Regions from separate parts of the Mesorhizobium sp. M0047 genome, predicted to be linked through region 1. Evidence: riboswitches for the same ligand, from Rfam matches in the RefSeq annotation. Region 1 holds a riboswitch; each other region holds the start of a gene.

The links. A riboswitch is a leader RNA that binds a small molecule or an ion and turns the genes downstream of it on or off. The one in region 1 is predicted to bind cobalamin.
Region 2: another riboswitch for cobalamin. It lies ahead of bluB (5,6-dimethylbenzimidazole synthase); the one in region 1 lies ahead of NKJ89_RS13035 (CbtB domain-containing protein).
Region 3: another riboswitch for cobalamin. It lies ahead of metE (5-methyltetrahydropteroyltriglutamate--homocysteine S-methyltransferase); the one in region 1 lies ahead of NKJ89_RS13035 (CbtB domain-containing protein).

Annotation. Positions count from the first base shown of each region.
Region 1 is NZ_JAMYUW010000011.1:66,322-73,130, forward strand. Features, by position in the region: gene NKJ89_RS13005 (tyrosine phosphatase family protein) at 1-375, opposite strand, end outside; gene cobD (threonine-phosphate decarboxylase CobD) at 372-1,418, opposite strand; gene cbiB (adenosylcobinamide-phosphate synthase CbiB) at 1,417-2,385, shown strand; gene cobO (cob(I)yrinic acid a,c-diamide adenosyltransferase) at 2,426-3,040, opposite strand; gene cobU (bifunctional adenosylcobinamide kinase/adenosylcobinamide-phosphate guanylyltransferase) at 3,042-3,485, opposite strand; gene NKJ89_RS13030 (CbtA family protein) at 3,658-4,425, opposite strand; gene NKJ89_RS13035 (CbtB domain-containing protein) at 4,441-4,620, opposite strand; cobalamin riboswitch at 4,657-4,853, opposite strand; gene NKJ89_RS13040 (MFS transporter) at 4,979-6,178, opposite strand; gene NKJ89_RS13045 (heparan-alpha-glucosaminide N-acetyltransferase) at 6,403-6,809, shown strand, end outside.
Region 2 is NZ_JAMYUW010000082.1:2,996-9,804, reverse strand. Features, by position in the region: gene NKJ89_RS35070 (hypothetical protein) at 160-1,143, shown strand; gene bluB (5,6-dimethylbenzimidazole synthase) at 1,144-1,890, opposite strand; cobalamin riboswitch at 1,939-2,118, opposite strand; gene NKJ89_RS35060 (histone deacetylase family protein) at 2,240-3,166, shown strand; gene NKJ89_RS35055 (exodeoxyribonuclease VII small subunit) at 3,170-3,421, shown strand; gene NKJ89_RS35050 (DUF2277 domain-containing protein) at 3,520-3,786, shown strand; gene NKJ89_RS35045 (pirin family protein) at 3,825-4,748, shown strand; gene dxs (1-deoxy-D-xylulose-5-phosphate synthase) at 4,892-6,805, shown strand.
Region 3 is NZ_JAMYUW010000042.1:18,891-25,699, reverse strand. Features, by position in the region: gene NKJ89_RS28750 (alpha,alpha-trehalose-phosphate synthase (UDP-forming)) at 1-1,257, shown strand, start outside; cobalamin riboswitch at 1,826-2,027, shown strand; gene metE (5-methyltetrahydropteroyltriglutamate--homocysteine S-methyltransferase) at 2,123-4,474, shown strand; gene NKJ89_RS28740 (cytochrome-c peroxidase) at 4,919-5,974, opposite strand.

The DNA.
Region 1 (6,809 bases):
TGTCGCCGATGGTGACAGCGCTCGCAGCGTTTGAGCCAGTTCGGCCTCATCGCGTTTCGGCGCCAGTGCTGCAGCGATGATATAGGCCGAGGCGGTCGAGCGGCTGATGCCGGCATAGCAATGCACGACCATCGGCCTTGCCCTGTCCCACCGGCGCGCGAAATCGAGCAGGTTGCGGACATGATCCTCGCCCGGCATGGTCATGCCGTCCTGCGCCACAGCAATGTCATGCATGACCAGGTGCAGATGGTTTTCACTCGATATCGAGGCGGGACGTACCACCTCCGTTCCAGCGGCAAGCAGCGACAGCATGCGCTCGGCACCGGTCCTTGCCACCGTTTCCTCGATCTTTGCCAACGAGCAGACATGGATCATTGTTTTGAACCCTTTGATCGATCCTCGCGCCGCGCCGCCCATTCGGCAAGAGCGGATTCAAGCCGCTGCCATTCATCCTGACTCCCGGGCAGGCCGGCGCGCAGGACATGCGGCCGGTCGGCAAAATGCCGAAGCAGGATGCCGCGCTCGCCAAGGGCTGCAAACAGGCCTTCGGCATCGGCCAGGCGGAGATAGCGAAACAAGGTCGTACCGCCCGCGACGGGAATACCGAAGCGGCCGAACAGCGTATCGAGCCGCGCCGATGCTTCCGCAAGGGATGTCCGCATCGCGTCCTGCCAGCCGATATCGGCAAGCGCGCGGATGCCGTATTCAAGCGCCGGACCGGCTACGGCCCATGGCCCGAATTGCGTTTCGAGCCGTTCGACCGTCACCGCATCTGAAAGTGCAAAGCCGAGCCGCAGCCCGGCCAGGCCGAAGAACTTGCCGAACGAACGCAGGACGACGATGCCGCCACTCTCGACATCGCCGGCAAGGCTATGTTCACGCGGGCCGACATCCATGAACGCCTCGTCGACGACCAGCAGCCCGCCCTTGGCGCGCAGTCCGGCGGCCAGCGCCAGCAAACGATCCCGCTCGATGATGCGTCCATCCGGATTGTTCGGATTGACGATGATGGCAAGGTCGGCGTCCGCCAGCCCTTCGAAATTGCTGACCTCGGCCACCTCGTGTCCGGCAATCGCCGCAGCACGGGCATGTTCGGCATAGGTCGGCCCCAGCACCAGCGCCTTGCCGGGCGCGATCAGCGACGCCACGCGCGGCAACAGGATCTGCGTGCCCGGTGCCGCCGCGACGTTGGCCGGTGACGGCGCGCCATAGGTATTGGCCGCGATCTCTATCAGGTCGCGCGCACGCCCTGATTCCGGCAACCGCGACAGGGTGGTGGCGGGCAGGTCGAAAAGCGGGTAGGAGTGCGGATTGATACCGGTCGAGAGGTCGACGAAAGGCTGCGAAGCGTTGGGGAAAAGCGCCCTCGCCCGGCCAAGACTTCCACCATGGTCCACCGCTCCTTCAAGAAGCTTCATGTCAGTCCTGATCGCTTTCCTGTCATTGGCCGTCGAATTTGCCCTCGGTTACCCCGACTGGCTGTTTCGCGCCATCGGCCATCCGGTGACGTGGTTCGGCAGGCTGATATCCTTTCTCGACCGCTGGCTCAACCACGCCACTGATCCCGACGCGTTGCGTCGCAAGCGCGGTGTCCAGGCGCTGCTGGTCATCGTGCTCGTGCCGGCGCTGATCGGCCTCGGCGTGCAGATCCTGCTCTGGTTCGTTCCCATGGGACTCATCATCACGGCCCTTCTGGCAACCTCGCTCCTGTCGCAGAAAAGCCTTTACGAACATGTCGAGGCGGTGGCGGACGCGCTCGACACTGGCGGCCTCGCCCTGGGCCGCGTGGCCGTCTCGCGCATCGTTGGCCGCGATCCCGAGACGCTGGACCGGGCCGGTGTCAGCCGCGCTGCGATCGAGAGCCTGGCCGAGAATTTTTCCGATGGCATCGTTGCTCCCGCCTTCTGGACCGGTCTCGGCGGCCTCGCCGGCGGCGCCGCCTACAAGGCCGCCAACACCGCCGATTCGATGATCGGTCACCGTACCCCGCGCCATGAGGCGTTCGGCTGGGCGGCGGCACGCTTCGACGATTGGATCAATTTGCCGGCGTCACGGCTGACGGCGCTGCTGATCGTGTTGGCGGCTTTCCTGGTCAGAGACGCCGACCCGCGCAATGCCTGGCACACGGTGTGGCGCGACGCGAAGAAGCACCGCTCGCCGAATGCCGGCTGGCCGGAAGCGGCGATGGCTGGCGCGCTCGGCCTGGCACTCGCCGGGCCGCGCAGCTACGGCGGCGTCCTGGTCGACGACGTCTTCATGGGCGGAGGCGGCCGCCGCGAAGCCGACAGCGCCGATATAAGGCAGGCGCTGAAACTCTATCGCGTCGCCGACTATCTGCTGATTGCGCTGTTTGGAGTGATTTCGATCATCGTCATTGTGGCGTGACCCATTTCACCCTCCCCCTTGTGAGGAGGGTAAGAAACGTTCAAAACTCGATGCCCTGCTGCGCCTTAACGCCCGCGGAAAAATGGTGCTTGGTCACGCCCATCTCGGTGACGAGATCGGCCGCCTCGACCAGCGCCGGCTTGGCGTTGCGGCCGGTGACGACGACGTGCAGGCCTTCGCGGCGGGCTTTCAGCGCCGCAACCACCTTGTCGAGATCGAGATAGTCGTAGCGCAGCGCGATGTTCAACTCGTCGAGCACCAGCAGGCTGATTGACGGATCGGCCATCAGCTCGAGCACCTTGGCCCACGCCGCTTCGGCCGCGGCGATGTCGCGCTTCAGATCCTGCGTTTCCCAGGTGAAGCCCTCGCCCATCGCGTGCCAGACGATGCGGTCGCCGAAGGCGGCGAAGGCGTCTTTCTCGCCGGTATGCCATTTGCCCTTGATGAACTGGACGACGCCGACGCGCTTGCCGTAGCCGAGCATCCGCAACGCGAGACCGAAGGCGGCCGTCGTCTTACCCTTGCCCGGCCCGGTGTTGACGATCAGCAGCCCCTTCTCGACCGTCTTGCTCGCCACCTCGGCATCCTGCACCGTCTTGCGCTTGGCCATCTTGGCGCGGTGGCGTTCTTCGTCCTTATTGTCGACGTCGGTCATGTCATTTCACCTTCAGCGGAAGTCCCGCCACCATCAGCAGCACTGTGTCGGCGACGGCAGCGATCTGCTGGTTAAGCCGGCCGGCGGCATCGCGAAACCGGCGCGCCAGTGCGTTGTCAGGCACGATACCTTGCCCGACTTCATTGGACACCACGAACCAGGGCCCGCGCGGCCGCGACAGCACCTCCGCCAGTCGCCGGCATTCCAGCTCGAGATCATGTTCGGCCAGCATATGATTGGTCAGCCACAATGTCAGGCAGTCGACAAGCACCGGCTGGTTGTCGGGCAACGCCGCGAGCGCGCCGGCAAGATCGAGCGGTGCGTCGATGGTCGTCCAGCCTTCGCCGCGGCGTGAGCGGTGCAGCGCGATGCGCTCGCGCATCTCATCGTCATAGGCTTGCGCCGTCGCGATATAGGTCCATGGCGAGGGCAAGGCCGTCGCCAGGGTTTCGGCGTGGGGGGGGGGGGGGGGGGGGGGGGCCCGCCGGCGCGGCGGGGGGGGGGGGGGGGGGCGGGCGGGAGAGGGGAGACGGCGGGGGGGGGCGGGGGGGGGGGGGGGGGGGGCCGCCCCCGCCCCCCCCCCCCCACCGCCGATGAGGAAGGTCAGTGCCTTGCTGTCAGGCAAAGCTGTCGCGCAGGCTGGTCGCGGTGCCGGTGAAGCGGCCGCGCACCACGCCGACGACCGCGCCGAGCACCAGCCAGAACACCAGATTGGTCACTGTCACCGCCACCACGAACTGGTGGTGCAGGCCTTCGGGGATCGCCGTCTCGTAACTGCCGGGCTGCGGCGCGCCGACGATGTGCGGAGCGACGATCAAGGCCACAGCCAGGATCGCCAGCGGCAGCGACTTGCGGAAGGCGATCACGCCGAGCCCGGCCGCGGTCATCGCTACGGTCGCCCACCACCAGATCTGGCGCTCGGTCAGATCGGCCGCTGGCATGGCCGGCAGTTCCGGCGGCAGGCCTAGGCCCGGCGCCAGCGTGAACACGGCAAAGCCGGCCAGCCCCCAGAAGACGCCCTGGCGCCAGCCACCGATGCCGCCGGCGAATTCGGAAACCGCGACCAGGATCAAGGCGAAGCCGATGCCGGTGACGATGTTGGCAAGCACGCTGAAGGCGAAACGTTCGAAACCGTCTGCCGGCGCCCAACCCTCGTCTTCGGCGGCCGGGGCGGCTTCCGCTGCCGGAGCGGCAGAGCTCATGGCATTGCTATCCGTTGCGGCCGGAGCGGCATGGTCATGGTGATGCCCGCCGCCAGCCTGTTCGTAGACTTCCGCCTTCAGAATCAGCGGCACGGTAGCGTAGGCCTGCATGCCGGCGAGAACGACACCGGCCACGAGCCCTGCGATCGCCGCGATGAACACGACGTTGCGAAACAGGTTCATGATGTCAGATCCTCGTCAGTGGCAGGGAAACGCCATCGAATGGCGATAGTCGTGAGCCGCATTGTGGACCGCATCGATATGCGAGAAGCCGACAAAGCCCATCACGAAAACGCCGAGCAGCGCTGCAAGCGCGAGCTGCATGAAGCGCGACTGCGAGGAGACGGAGGCGCCGAGGGAGACGGAAGCAGTAGTCATGTCTTGTCCTTTCGCCCTCCACCCGAGGGCATCGAAGTCAGTTTCCTGTCGCCGGCAGGTCTCCTGGCTCGCGGATCAGCGCCCTTCCCCACCTTCCCGAAGAAGAAATCTTCAGTGGCATATGGAGAGGACTACCGCACACAGTTGCGGGGGCAGCCACGGCATTGGGCGAAACTCGCCCTCACCGCATTCCCTCTTGGCTCCAAAATGGAACCGACGACATTGCCGACTATAGGCAGAATCCTCGCCTCCAGCAAACCAAATTCCGGCGGCAACCATCGCGAATGCGTCGTGCCAGTGAGGGCCTCCGCTGCCGCAGGCACCTTGGCATGCGGCACTTCCACCAAAGCCCTGAAGATCAAAGCGATTTCGGCAGATAGCGCCACGTCACGAAGCCGCAGACCGCAGCCAGCAGGCCCAGCGTGACGAACACCGAGCCTAGGCCGAAAAACGCCAGCACCACCGAATAGACCAGCGGCGGCGTCAGTTCGGAAAAGTCGAGATAGGTCCGGTAGACCGCCGCCATCTGCGATCTTTCATAGGAGCGCACCGAGCGCATGAAGGCGGTCGAGCCGAGTGCGTCGAGCGCGATGGTGAAGAAGGCGCCGCCAAGCAGGAAGGCGCCGGTGAGCAGCGGCACGGTCTCGCCGACGAAGCCTGCCGCCAGCAGCATGGCCGACATGGCGAAATAGGCAAATGTCATCGTCCTGCGGCCGCCAAAGCGCTTTCCCGCCTTGCCCCAGAAGATGGCCATGAACAGCAGCGCGTTGCCGGCCGAAACCAGCACGCCGCCGGCCAGCTTGCCTTCGCCGGTGATGACCATGAACAGTGGCCCATAGACAAAGAAAGTCGTCCAGAAACAGGAGCGGCCGAAAGCGATCAGCCAGGCCAGTCTGAGCCTGGGCTGCGCGACGAAGCGGCCGATATTGGCGAGCGGGTTGACCGGGCGCGTCTTGCCCGGGCGGATCGACGGGTTGTCGCCGAGCCGGTAGGTCCAGAACAGCGCCAGCAAGGCCAGGGCGAAGATCGCCACGGCGCCATGCGCGGCATAGATGCCGAAGTGCGTGTAGAGGAAGATGCCGAGCGTCGGCCCGCCGGTCCACGCCAACATCGACCACGCCATGCGCAGCGATTCGGCCTGCATGAAATCGGTCTTGCGGATATGGTCCATGATATAGAGGTTGAGCGTGATCGACAGCGCGCTGGCGCCCATCACGCGGCACAGCATGCCGGCCAGTTGCCCGGCAAGCGTATGGGTGACGAAGAACAGCGAGCCGATGGCAAGCAGGCAGGCGCCAGCGGTGTAGACCCAGCGCCGCGCAAAGCGGCGGATCAGCATTGGCATGAAGAGCGTCACCGACAGGCCGAGCATCGCCACGACGGTGTAGAGGATCGAGACGATCTGCTCGTTGTGCAGGATCTCATAGGCCTGGATCGGGATGACGCTCGACACCGTGGCGCGGGCGAAGGATTCGACTGCATAGAGCGAGGCGAAGGTGCGCGCGTCCGCGGCCTTTAGGGCCGGAAGCCAGATCGGATGGCGCACATGGGTGGACATTGCTTCCCCAAAGCAGAATCTATCGGACCAAATCTGCCGTGGCGATCCCTGCGCCAATAAGAGGAAACCGACGCGTACCCGGCAAAAAACGAAGTCGGCCAAAGGCTTTCCGCCACTGGCCTAAAGCGGCGCCTGATCCTGTCCGCGTTGTCAGACGCCCGGCCTTCTTTTGCCCGGTGCAACCGTGATAGTCGTTTTGCGGGGCCGAAACAGAATGCGAGACCATGACCATCCAAACGCCGACCGCACCCGTCCAGGATCGACCAAGGCGCATCGTCGTCATCGACATCGTGCGCGGCATCGCGCTGATCGCCATGGCGAGCTACCATTTCACCTGGGATCTGGAATTCTTCGGCTACACTGATCCCGGCCTGACCGCCTTCGGCTGGTGGAAGATCTACGCGCGCTGCATCGCCTCGACCTTCCTGTTCCTGGTCGGCGTCAGCCTGTACCTCGCCCACGGCAAGAAAATCCGCTGGAACGGCTTCTGGAAGCGTTTCGCCATGGTCGCGGGAGCCGCGATCGCGATTTCGATCGTCACCCGCATCGCCACCCCGGACGGCTTCATCTTCTTCGGCATATTGCACGAGATTGCGCTGGCCAGCCTGCTCGGCCTGCTGTTTCTTCGCCT
Region 2 (6,809 bases), on a different contig from region 1:
GCGTCCATCGCCGGTCTCCTTCCCGGCCAACAGAATCCCGCTTGGTTACCAGAGCGTTAACGATTCATGATTCCGCCCTGCCGGCGCCGCGGCCGGCAATTGACAATCGCCGGGTTGGGTCCATCCTCTTTCACCACCTCTGAGGGGGAGATTCGGGGCATGTGGGATTTCGATATCGGCAGGTCGGTGTCCATCATGATGCGGACCTGGCCGTTCATTGTCTTTCGCATGATCGTCTATTTCGGCATCACACTGGCCTACATCATGGCGACCGGCACGGGCGCCTCCGTCGGCTATGGCGTCGGCCACATCTCCACCGATCCCGACGGGCCGATGTCCTTTGCCTTGTGGGGCGGGGTGGTCGGTTTCGGCATCGTCTCGATCGCCGTCTACTGGATCCGCGAATACATCCTCTATGTCGTCAAGGCCGGCCACATCGCCGTGATGGTCCATCTGATCGACGGCCGTGACATTCCCGGCGGCCAGGACCAGATCGCCTACGCCAAGGATATCGTCACCCAGCGTTTTGCCGAGGCCAACATCCTTTTCGTCGTCGATCAGCTGGTCAAGGGCGCCATCCGGGCCATCACCGGCCTGCTCGGCGGCATCGCCGCCTTCCTGCCGATCCCGGGTTTGAGCGGTCTGGTCTCCTTCATCAACACGGTGATCCGCCTGTCGCTGACCTATGTCGACGAGATCATCCTCGGCTACAACATTCGCATCAATTCGTCCTCGCCGTTCGAGACGGCGCGCCAAGGCGTCGTGCTCTATGCCCAGAACGGCAAGGTGATGGTCAAGAACGCCGTCTGGCTGGCGGTCATCATGTGGGGCGTATCCTTCGTTATCTTCCTGCTGATGCTGGCGCCGGCCGCCGCCATTCTTTTCCTGATGCCAGGGCAATTGGCGGGCTGGGCCTTCGTGCTAGCCATCGTCTTCGCCTGGGCCTTCAAGGCGGCGTTCATCGAGCCCTTCGCCATCGCTTGCCTGATGCAGGTCTATTTCAAGACCATCGCGGGCCAGGTGCCAGATCCGGCCTGGGACACCCGGCTGGCGGAGGCGTCGTCGAAGTTCAGGGAACTCAAGGACAAGGCGCTGGCCTCCTTTGGCGGCTCGCGCTGGGGACCGGCCGGCGCGACACCCTGATTAGCGAGGGCTCGACGGCGCGGCAGAAACGGTGTTGAGGCGCGCCACGGTCGATTTGAGCAGCACTTCACCTTGCCCGGAAAACGTCTCGCTCATGATCAGTTCCGGCAGCGGCAGCCGCCGTCCCCAGCCATGCGTTTCAAGGTCAGGTTTTGGCGCGAACTCCGAGACGCGGCCGACGCAGAGATAGGCGACCGGGGTCACATGCTCCGGAATAGAAAGCAGGCCTTTCAGCGCTTGCGCCTCGATGATGCTGACCCAGCCGACACCGACGCCTTCGGCGCGCGCCGCCAGCCAGAAATTCTGCACCGCGCAGACCGTGCTATAGAGGTCCATCTCCGGATTGTGCGAGCGTCCCAGTGGCGAACCCTTCGAACGCTCGCGATCGCAGGTGATGCAGATGTTGAGCGCGCTTTCGCAAATGCCTTCCAGCTTGAGTTTGCGGTAGAGCGCCTGCCGCTCTTCCGCAATGGCCGGCAGTTCCTGCTGGCGCGCCGCCAGGAACAGGTCGCGCACCTTTTCCCGTCGCTCGGCATCGCGAATGACGATGAAGTTCCAAGGCTGCATGAAGCCGACCGACGGCGCGTGATGGGCGGCAAGCAGCAGCCGCGCCAGCACCTCATCGTCGAGCCCGGTGGGCAGGAAATGGCTGCGGACGTCGCGCCGAGTGAACATGGCGCGATACACCGCATCGCGCGCATTCTCCTCAAATCCATCGCCAACAGCAGCGGTCATGTGTTCCGGCATCGCTTGTCCCCTTGCGATTGCAATCGATGCCAACCGCCTGACCATGCGGATGACGATGCCTGCCAGGCCGGTCTTCTGGCTCGGGATCAACCCGCGTCCGGTGCCTTCCCGTCATCGACAGTGGCATATACCGGCGCGGTCCCCCTTACAGCGTTGGGCACGCCACGGAATTCAACCGTGTTCCCGATTCTCCCGCTTGCGGCGGGCACCAGGCAGTGTCACGGACCTTACGCCGAAGCGCGGACGACGCCAATGCCTGCAGCGACGCGAATGGACGCAGGCGCGATTTTCCCCAGTCATCGGCCGCCCGTGCATGGCCTTTGCCGATCCGGGTCACTAGATTAGGACGATGGCTACCCGTCTCTATACCCATCCGATCTTCCTTGAGCACCTCACGCCGCCCGGCCATCCCGAGCGGCCGGACCGCTTGCGCGCCATCGAGCGCGTGCTGGACGACGAGGCTTTTGCCGCGCTCGATCGTATCCAGGCGCCGGAAGGCGACGAGGCCACCATCCTCTACGCGCATCCCGCCGATTTCGTCGCTCGCGTGCGCGCCGCCATTCCCGACGAGGGGATCGCCCGCATCGACGCCGATACCACCGCTAGTCCGAAGAGCTGGCAGGCGGCGATCACCGCAATCGGTGCGGCCAACGCCGCCGTCGACGACGTCTTTTCAGGCCGCGCCGACAATGTCTTCGTCGCTGCCCGGCCGCCCGGCCACCATGCCGAAAAGACCACAGCCATGGGCTTCTGCCTGTTCAACACGGCGGCGATCGCGGCACGTTATGCGCAGAAGAAACATGGCGTCGAGCGCGTTGCCGTCATCGACTGGGACGTACATCACGGCAACGGCACGCAGGATATTTTCTGGGACGATCCCTCGGTGCTCTATTGCTCGACGCATCAGATGCCGCTTTATCCCGGCACCGGGGCAAAAAACGAAACCGGCGCCGGCAACATCGTCAACGCGCCGTTGGCGCCGCAGACCGGCAGCGAGGTTTTTCGCGATGCCTTCCTGTCGCGCGTGCTGCCGGCGCTCGACAATTTCGCGCCCGACCTGATCGTCATTTCGGCCGGGTTCGACGCACATCACCGCGATCCGCTGGCCGAGATCAACCTGACCGAGGACGATTTCGACTGGGCGACCGGCCAGCTGATGCAGCGCGCCGCGCGTCATAGCGGCGACCGGCTCGTCAGCCTGCTCGAGGGTGGCTACGATCTGCAGGGATTGGCATTTTCGGTCGCCGCCCATGTCGGGCGACTGATGAAAGGATGAATGATGGCCGGTGAGACCAACGACGATGTGAAGGCGATGAGCTTCGAACAGGCACTCGACGCGCTGGAAAAGATCGTCGATGATCTTGAGCGTGGCGACGTGCCGCTCGATCAGTCGATCAAGATCTATGAGCGCGGCGAAGCGCTGAAGGCGCATTGCGACCGGCTGCTGAAGGCAGCCGAGGACAAGGTCGAGAAGATCAGGCTGTCGCGTGATGGCAAGCCGGTTGGAACGGAGCCGCTCGACGCGGACTGAGGCACGCAGCCGTCTCACCGACTTTTGGACACGATCATGATTGAGCATAAAGTTCATCTTGATTGAAACGGCTCAGGACAAGAGGAGATACGGAAACGATGTGCAGAAACATCAAGACCCTGTTCAATTTTGATCCGCCCGCGACCAATGACGAAGTCCGCGACGCGGCACTTCAGTTTGTCCGCAAGCTGAGCGGAACGACGCGGCCTTCGAAGCAGAACCAGCATGCCTTCGACCACGCGGTCGAAGCCATCGCAGCATCGGCGCGCGAACTGCTCGATTCACTCGAAACCCATCAGCATCCTCGCAATCGCGAGGAAGTGGCGGCCAAACTAAGGGCGAAATCGGCGATCCGGTTTGCCTGAAGCGTCCAGGCTGCCTCTGGCGCTGACAAGGAGAGTGCATGAGCTTCTTCCCGGGGAAAGACCCAGAGGCCGGCGACGCCTTCGCCAGCGACCAGATCGAACTGATGGTCATCCCCAACGCCAAGGATATTGGCGGTTTCCAGGTTCGCCGCGCCCTGCCGACCGCCAAGAGGCGGTTGGTCGGCCCGTTCATCTTCTTCGACCGCATGGGCCCGGCCATCCTGCGCGCCGGCCAGGCGCTCGACGTACGCCCGCATCCGCATATCGGTCTGTCGACGGTCACCTATCTGTTCGACGGCAATATAAGGCATCGCGATTCACTCGGCACCGAAATGGTCATCCAGCCCGGTGACGTAAACCTGATGACCGCCGGCCGCGGCATCGTCCATTCTGAGCGCACCCCTGAGGAAATGCGCGGCGCGCCGATGTCGATTTCCGGCTTGCAGACCTGGTTGGCGCTGCCGGACGGCAAGGAAGAAGTAGCCCCGGTTTTCGAGAACACCGCAGCACTCCGGTTGCCCGAGATCGACGCCGAGGGCGTTAGCGGCCGCATTGCCATTGGTGATTTCCAAGGGCTGCGATCCCCGGTCAGGGCCGACACAGAGACACTCTATGCCGATCTGCGCCTGGCGCCAGGCGCCAGCGTGAAGATCCCGGCCGATGCGGAAGAACGAGCCATCTACACACTCGAAGGCGAGGTCTCGATCTCGGGCGACGTTTTCCCGGCCGAACGGTTGCTGGTGTTTCGGCCCGGTGACGAGATCGTCGTATCGTCGCAGACCGGCGCGACGCATTTCATGCTGTTCGGCGGCGCTTCGCTCGGCTCGCAGCGCTACATCTGGTGGAATTTCGTCTCATCGTCGAAGGAACGCATCGAGCAGGCCAAGCAGGAATGGAAGACGGGACGCTTCGATATTGTTCCCGGAGACGAGCAAGAGTTCATTCCGCTGCCGGAAAGCTGATGCATGTTGCCCGAAAGTGGCCCGGTTCTGGGAGAACGGCATGCATCAAACCAAGAACCGCAGCCCGATCCGCGTCACTGACGTGCATTTACATTCTCCGGCCGGCGGCCTATTTCGCCAATGAACAGAAAGCCTGAGCACCCGTGAACGCAACGCCGCATACGCCGCTTCTCGACAAGGTCCGCATCCCAGCCGACCTGCGCACGCTTGCCGAAAGCGAGCTGCCGCAATTGGCAGCCGAGCTTCGCGCCGAGCTGATCGATGCCGTCTCCCACACCGGCGGCCATCTTGGCGCCGGCCTTGGCGTGGTCGAGTTGACGGTGGCGCTGCACTATGTCTTCAACACCCCCGATGACCGGCTTATCTGGGACGTCGGCCATCAGGCCTATCCGCACAAGATCCTGACCGGCCGCCGTGACCGCATCCGCACATTGCGCCAGGAAGGGGGCCTGTCGGGCTTCACCCGCCGCGCCGAGAGCGAGTACGATCCCTTCGGCGCCGCCCACTCCTCGACATCGATTTCGGCCGGCCTCGGCATGGCTGCCGCTCGCGATCTCTCCGGCGGCCGCAACAATGTCATCGCTGTCATCGGCGACGGCGCCATGTCGGCCGGCATGGCCTACGAGGCGATGAACAATGCCGGCGCGCTCGATGCGCGGCTGATCGTCATCCTCAACGACAACGACATGTCGATCGCGCCGCCGACCGGCGCGATGAGCGCCTATCTGGCGCGTCTGGCTTCGGGCAAGGCCTATATCGGCCTGCGCGATTTCGGCAAGAAACTGACGTCCTATCTCGGCAAACGCGCCGACCGCGCGATCACAAGGGCGGTCGAGCACGCACGCGGCTACGTTACCGGCGGCACGCTGTTCGAGGAGCTCGGTTTCTATCACATCGGCCCGATCGACGGTCACAATCTGGAGCATCTGATCCCGGTCCTGAAAAATGTCCGCGACAATGGCGAAGGCCCGGTGCTGATCCATGTCGTCACTCAGAAGGGCAAGGGCTACGCGCCGGCGGAAGCCGCCGCCGACAAATATCACGGCGTCAACAAATTCGATGTCATCACCGGCGCGCAGGCCAAGGCGCCCGCCAACGCGCCTGCCTACACCAAGGTGTTCGCCGAAAGCCTGGTAAGGGAAGGCCGCGAGGACGACCGTATCGTTGCCGTCACCGCTGCCATGCCGAGCGGCACCGGCCTCGACCTGTTCGGCGAGGCATTCCCGTCGCGGACCTTCGATGTCGGCATCGCCGAACAGCACGCGGTGACTTTCGCAGCCGGCCTTGCCACCGAAGGCTATAAGCCGTTCGCGGCGATCTATTCGACCTTCCTGCAGCGTGCCTACGACCAGGTCGTCCACGACGTCGCCATCCAGAAATTGCCGGTGCGGTTTCCCATCGACCGGGCTGGCTTCGTCGGAGCCGACGGCGCCACCCATTGCGGCGCTTTCGACACCACCTTCCTGGCAACCTTGCCGGGGTTTGTCGTCATGGCCGCTGCCGACGAGGCGGAGCTGCGCCATATGGTGCGTACCGCGGCGAGCTATGATGACGGCCCCATCGCCTTCCGCTATCCGCGCGGCAACGGCGTCGGCGTCGACCTACCGGAACGCGGCTCGGTTCTCGAAATCGGCAAGGGCCGCATCCTCAAGGAGGGCACCAAGGTAGCACTGCTGTCCTTCGGAACGCGACTGCAGGATTGTCTGATCGCCGCCGAGGAGCTGGGTGCCGCCGGGCTTTCCACCACGGTCGCCGATGCCCGTTTCGCCAAGCCACTCGACGAGGATCTGATCCGGCGGCTGGCCCGCTCGCATGAGGTGCTGGTGACGGTGGAGGAGGGCGCCGTCGGCGGCTTTGCCAGCCACGTGCTGCAGTTCCTGGCCCACGAAGGTCTCCTGGAAAGCGGCTTGAAGGTGCGCCCGCTGGTGCTGCCCGACGCGTTCACCGACCACGCCAAGCCGGAAAAGATGTACGCCGATGCCGGGCTCGACGCGGCCGGCATCGTGCGCACCGTGTTCGTCGCGCTCGGGCATATGGTTCGCGCCCAACGCGCCTGAATTA
Region 3 (6,809 bases), on a different contig from region 1:
GCAAATTCAATATTGTGGCCGGCGCTCCACTCGCTGCCGGACCGGATCTCAGGCTCGGAAGAGGATTATAAAAGTTATCGCGACGTCAATGCCTTCATGGCGCGCGCGGTGTCCGAATTGGGAGATAACGCAGTCTACTGGGTTCATGACTACCATTTCCTGCCGCTCGGCGCTGATTTGCACAGACTCGGCATTGACCGGCCGATCGGCCATTTCCTGCATACGCCATGGCCCGAGTCTGACATGATGGAGCGCGTGCCCAATTCTGGCGAGCTAATGAAATGTATGCTCGAGTATGATCTGCTCGGTTTCCAGACCGACCGTGATGTGAGCAATTTCCTCGCCTGTGTCCAATCTCATTTGGGGCTGGAGAGCAAGAACGGGGTCGTTTTCTCGGACCATGGCCAGACGCAATGCCAAAATTTTCCTATAGGTATCGATCCGAAGCAATTCGAACAGTGTGCCGCAGATTCGCTTGAGGCGCAGAAAGCCTACATTTCGCAGTTGAAACTTGGTGGAGCAAAGCTAGTTATCGGCGTCGATCGGCTCGACTACACCAAGGGCATCGACAATCGGATTAAAGCTTTCGATCTGCTGGCAGTCGAGCCGCAACGTGTCTCGCTCTTGCAAATCGCAACTCCCTCACGTGGCGACATCCAAGCGTACAGCGAATATCGGCGCGACGTCGAAAGACTCGTCAATCAAGTCAACAACCGGCATGGCACGGACGAGTGGATGCCGATTATCTATGAGAACAGGTCGTTCACCCAAGCTGAGATCGCGGGTCTTTACAGAGCCGCGCGTGTTTGCGTTGTGACGCCGTTGCGCGATGGCATGAATCTTGTGGCGAAAGAATACATTGCTGCACAAGATCCGAGCGACCCTGGCGTTCTGGTGTTATCGAAGTTTGCCGGCGCGGCCGAAGACTTCGGCGAGGACGCCCTGCTGGTAAATCCGAGGCTCTCCGACGAGATAGCTACCGCGATCTCAAGAGCGGCCAGCATGCCGCGCGAAGAACGCATCCAACGCTGGCGGAGGATGATGGACAAACTTGAAGCGTATACGATCCACCATTGGTCAGCGGACTTCGTTCGGCAACTGGACAGCAGCCGGGTTACGGTCCCTGCGGATCACTTCCACTATGTTGGCTTGGGCTGGATCAGCGAGGCCCAAATGCCTTCGTATCGGACCGAGCCAGAATTGCACACCGCGCTGACGCGTGCACTGGATAAAAACTGGGTCCTGCCGATCGTATGATGCAGAATATGAAGCACGCGAGCTTTGCCTGCATTTGCGCATCCCTCAATGCCGAGCGCTTGGAGAGAGAGATACTTATCCTGACCGCCTGAATGCGGCTTAAGCGGCTTATCGGGACCACAGTCGGGCTTTGCATCAGACCCTTGAGCCAGGCTCCGTCAGTGTGGTCTCTTGCCGCCGAGCGGAGTCATCACGATTGCCTAGTCACCCGTGATGACGACTGGCGTGCCAATTCCCCTCGGACCACGGTTTGGCGCTCACTCCGAGAAAACCGCTTCTACCACGCACGCACGGCTTGCGGCCGCATCGTTAAACATCGCCACCAATGCGATCTTCTGCATTCTAATGACGTTGTCACGCGCTTGAAGTCTTGTCCGAAATCCTTCATCGGCGACCTGCGAGGGATGTCGCAGCCCGACAGGGATCCATTAGTTGGACAATGGTGGCAGCGGAGCAGCGCCGCCAATGGGCGACTGAATATTTCACAATGTTAGACAAGCGTAAAAGCGAAATCACATAACGACATAAACATTTCGTTATGCGTCATTGACAAAAGAGCGGACTGCTGTGATTGTCTGCGTGTCGTGGTTCTCGCGTGCGGCGCTGCCGCAGCGGAGCTAAGAGGGAAGCCGGTGCAATGCCGGCGCTGCCCCCGCAACTGTTAGCGGCGAGCCAATCCCACTCATGTCACTGAGGCGAATACCCTCAGGAAGACGGGTAGAGGCTATGACCCCGCGAGCCAGGAGACCTGCCACGGCGAATTACGTCCACGGGCGGGGTGTCTCGGTGGCCGCTGCAAGCCGGCGTTCGTGCCGGCCTGCTAGCGCCTTCCTTGTCATCGACGCCCCAACCATCGGGGTATGACATGACTGACTCTCAGGAAATTCCTGTAGCAACGCTCGGCGTGCCGCGCTTCGGTCGTCGGCGAGAACTGAAATTCGCGCTTGAAAGCTACTGGTCCGGAACATCGTCCGCTGGCGACCTTCTCACGACGTCGAAGGCGCTCCGTGCCGCTAGCTGGGAAGAGCAGCGCCATCGCGGCGTGTCGAAAATCCCGTCGAACGACTTCTCGCTTTACGACCATGTGCTCGACACCGCAGCCATGGTCGGGGCCGTTCCATCCCGTTACGGCTGGAATAGCGGCGAGGTCCCACTTGACATCTACTTCGCAATGGCGCGCGGCAACCAGGGTCAGACGGAGGATTGTGGACACGCTGGTCACCAGGAGGAGGCTCATGGACCTGGTGTAACCGCGATGGAAATGACCAAGTGGTTTGACACCAACTACCACTACATTGTGCCGGAACTCGATGATGATCAGACGTTCGCCCTCTCGTCATCGAAGCCGGTCGATTACTTCCTCGAGGCTAAAGCTCTCGGCATCCACACACGCCCAGTCATCCTTGGACCCATCACCTTCCTCAAGCTGGCGAAATCGCCTGCCGAGGGGTTCGGTCCCATCGCGCTCCTACCGCGGCTGCTGCCCGTTTACGAGCAAGTCCTGCAGAGGCTGAAGCTGTCGGGAGCCGACTGGGTGCAGATCGATGAGCCAGCGCTTGTCCTCGATCTGAACCCGAACGAACGAGCTGCGTTCCAATTCGCCTATGGCCAGCTGTCGAAAGCCGCGCCCGAGCTGAAGATCATGCTGGCTACGTATTTCGGGTCGCTGGGAGACAATCTCGAAACCGCGGTTTCTCTACCCTTGGCCGGGCTGCATATTGATCTCGTGCGCGCTCCCGAGCAGCTGGAAACGGTGGGTCGGCTCGCTCCGAAGGATCTGGTGCTCTCGCTTGGCTTGATCGATGGCCGCAACGTCTGGCGTGCGAACCTGCCCGCCATTCTCGACCGCATCAAACCGATCGTCGCCGGCTGGCCCTTGGACCGCGTCGAGATCGCGCCTTCTTGCTCGATGCTGCATGTGCCGATCGATCTGCGCATGGAGACGGAACTCGACGCCGACATCAGGTCGTGGCTCGCCTTCGCGGCCCAGAAGACCGACGAGCTGGTCTTGCTGGCCCGGGCCCTGTCCCAAGGCAGGGATGCGGTGGCAGGCGCGTTGAAAGCGTCTGCCGAGGCTGCCGCCACGCGCGTGACATCCACGAGGATCCATGACCCGCTTGTTCAGGGGCGGATCGCTAGCATTGAGGACAGCGCGAAGCGACGAGAGAGCGCATTTGGCGAGCGCTCCAGAGTCCAAGCCGGCTCACTCGGGCTGCCGCCGTTCCCGACGACGACCATCGGGTCCTTCCCGCAGACGCCGCAGGTACGCAAGGCGCGGGCCGCTCATGCGAAGGGCCAGCTGAGCTATGTCGACTATGAGACGTTCCTGAAGAAGGAGATCGAGGCTGCAATTCGCTGGCAGGAAGAGATCGGGCTGGACGTGCTGGTGCACGGTGAGTTCGAGCGAAACGACATGGTACAGCATTTCGGCGAGCAGTTGTCCGGCTTCGCGCTCACCCAGCATGCCTGGGTACAAAGCTATGGGTCGCGCTACGTGCGTCCCCCCATCATTTTCGGCGACGTATCGAGGCGCAATCCGATGACAGTGCGCTGGTGGCAATTCGCCCAGTCGCTTACGGAAAAGCCCGTGAAGGGAATGCTCACAGGCCCAGTCACCATTCTCAACTGGTCTTTTGTTCGCGACGACGTACCCCGCTCCGAAGCCTGCCGCCAGATCGCGCTCGCCATCCGCGACGAAGTGACGGATCTCGAAAGGTCCGGCGCAAGGATGGTCCAGATCGATGAGGCCGCCTTTCGCGAAGGATTGCCACTGCGCCAATCTGATTGGAAAGTCTATCTCGACTGGGCTGTCGAATGTTTCCGGATCGCTTCAACGGGTGTAAAGGACGCGACTCAAATTCATACCCACATGTGCTATTCGGAGTTCAACGAGATCATTCAGGCGATCGCTGGAATGGATGCGGATGTCATTTCGATTGAGACGTCGCGCTCGAAGATGGAACTGTTGGACGCCTTCACGAGCTCCAAATATCCGAACGAAATCGGTCCCGGCGTCTATGATATTCACTCACCACGCGTCCCGGAAGTCGGCGAGATTTCGGACTTAGTCATGCTTGCCCGCGAGCGACTGTCCGACGGCCAACTGTGGATAAACCCGGACTGTGGCCTCAAAACACGCAAATGGGAGGAGGTCCGCCCTGCCCTCATTAACATGGTCGCTGCAGCACGCGCGCTCCGGCAGAAAGTGCAGGCGTGAGGCTTCTCTTGCTCACCGTGTGGGGAGTTGCCGACTGGCGGATGTCGGCCGGGAATATGCCAAACCGATCACACTCTTGGAAATAAGCCACTCGGCGAAAATGTGCGATTTTTCTTCGGCACGTGTCCTCATCCCGCAGAAATAATGAATGTGACACTACGCTATAGTATTGGTCCTTGGGAACATACAGGCCCCGCGCCTCGAACAAATCGTACACACGTCGTTTCTCAAAGTAGACTGCTTGGCAAGTTCGCTCAGGCGGCGACAATATATGGTGCTGCGCGTCTGTCCGCTTCCCCAGTTGATTCGCGCAGACTACGGGCGAAGTGGCAGTTTTCGGGTATTGCTAGCCTCCCGCCAATTCGGAGATGAACGTGGCAATTCGTGTGGCCCAAGTAAAAGCCGCAATCATTTTCGATTGCGACGTCCGCAGCCAGTTGGCCCTTATTTTCCTGTGATCTGCGTTACAGGCCGGGGCGTTGTCGCCGTTTCGGAGGGTAGGATGGGATAAGCGACCTCGGGTGCCTCTCCGGTCAGCGAGTTGAGGAAGGCAACAAGCAGGTCAACTTCTTCGTCCGCCAGTACTACGCCAAGCTGGGTGGTCCCCATGATGGCGACGGCCTGTTTCAGATCCCAAACCTTGCCCGAATGAAAGTATGGCGCGGTGAGTGCAACGTTGCGCAGCGGCGCCACGCGGAAAACATAGTAGTCATCGGCTGCATTGGTGACCGCAAATCGGCCCTTGTCTTTGTCCGGCAGGACCTCGGCGCTGGGCTGTTCCACGAGGCCGAATGGGAAATAGGCTTGCCCACCAACGTTGATGCCGGCATGGCAGGACGAGCAGCCTTTGTCCATGAAAAGCGCCAGGCCCTGTTTCTGTTCGGAAGTCATGGCAAGCTCATCACCATTCAGGAAGCTGTCGAACGGGGCCGGTGTGACCAGTGTCGCCTCGAAGGCTTCGATCGCCTTGGCGAAGTTGTCGAAGGTGACCCGATCGGCTTCAGCCGGAAAAGCTGCATCGAACCACTCGACATATTGCGGCATGGACTTGAGCGTGGCGATGACTTGGTCCGGTGTATTGGCCATTTCGATGCCGGCTTGGACCGGTCCCTTCGCCTGAGCCTTCAGGTCTGCGGCACGACCATCCCAGAACTGAGCGATGTTGAAGACAGCGTTCAGTACAGTCGGCGCGTTGCGCTGTCCCTTCTGCCAACCATGGCCGATCGAGGTTTCGTGATTGTCGTCGCCGCCGGTGGCCAGGTTGTGGCACGAGTTGCACGACAAGACGCCTGACGCCGAGACGCGTGGATCGAAGAACAGTGCCTTGCCGAGAGCGATCTTTTCCGGGGTGATCGGGTTGTTGGCGACTGTCGGCGTGGTGGATGGCAAAGCCCTGAAGGTGGCCAATGCCGTATCTCTGAGGTCGGTGGGGATCGAATCCGCAGCAAAGGCGGTGGGTGCCAGCAAGGTGACAGCCATCGTTCTGAATAGGATTTTCATAAATGGTCTTCCTGCGTCGTGCACGCAGCCACTATGCGATCTGCGGCTCATGAACGCCCTGAGCTAGATCAGTTGAGGGAGAGGATCGGGGTCTGGCACCTGTTTTCGCGGCTGAGCTGGGACCCTCTTGGAAGTGTTCGCTCTTCTCGATTGGACTTCAGGGAGGAGGAGTATCCCTGCTCGGCAACCGTTTGTATGCATCAAAGCACGCCCTGAGGGCGGCTTCGTAGATTCGGTCACTGCGATCTTCCCGCCATCGTTGAGAAAGTCGATAGCATCCGCAAGAATGGCAATCTCTTGCACGATGTGCGCTGCACGCCTTGCGAAAAGTGACCTTCTGAAACCTCAGGGTTCATTCGTTCCTCCTGACCGGCTGATTGCGTGAATCGACGTTGTCGACACCCGCCGGCTGCACATTGTGATGTCACCAGCGATGGCGGTTTCAATACCTAAGCAGCGACGGTCTATGCGACAGTATGGACGTCCTATCGGAATAGCCGGTCCGCCTTGTCGATCGTCACACCGGCATATAGCTCCGCTTCTACGAACATCCCATCACGCGAGGAAAGACATGGCCAATACGCGCAGTATCGCCAATCTAGCCCTTGTGCCGGCGCGGCGCTTGAGCAGGTCCACCGGCTGTAACTGCCTCACACCTCGATCCACAGATCCTAGGCGATGACCACCTTGTCGTCATCATTTGACGGACGCGGGGCATTGGCCCATAAGCGAGCCACCGCAAACTGTGCGGTTGCCAATGCGTAATGATGTGAATTGGAATGATCTTCGGTTTGCGAAACACGCACGTCCGACGCAGCTTGCGTTGACAGAGGCG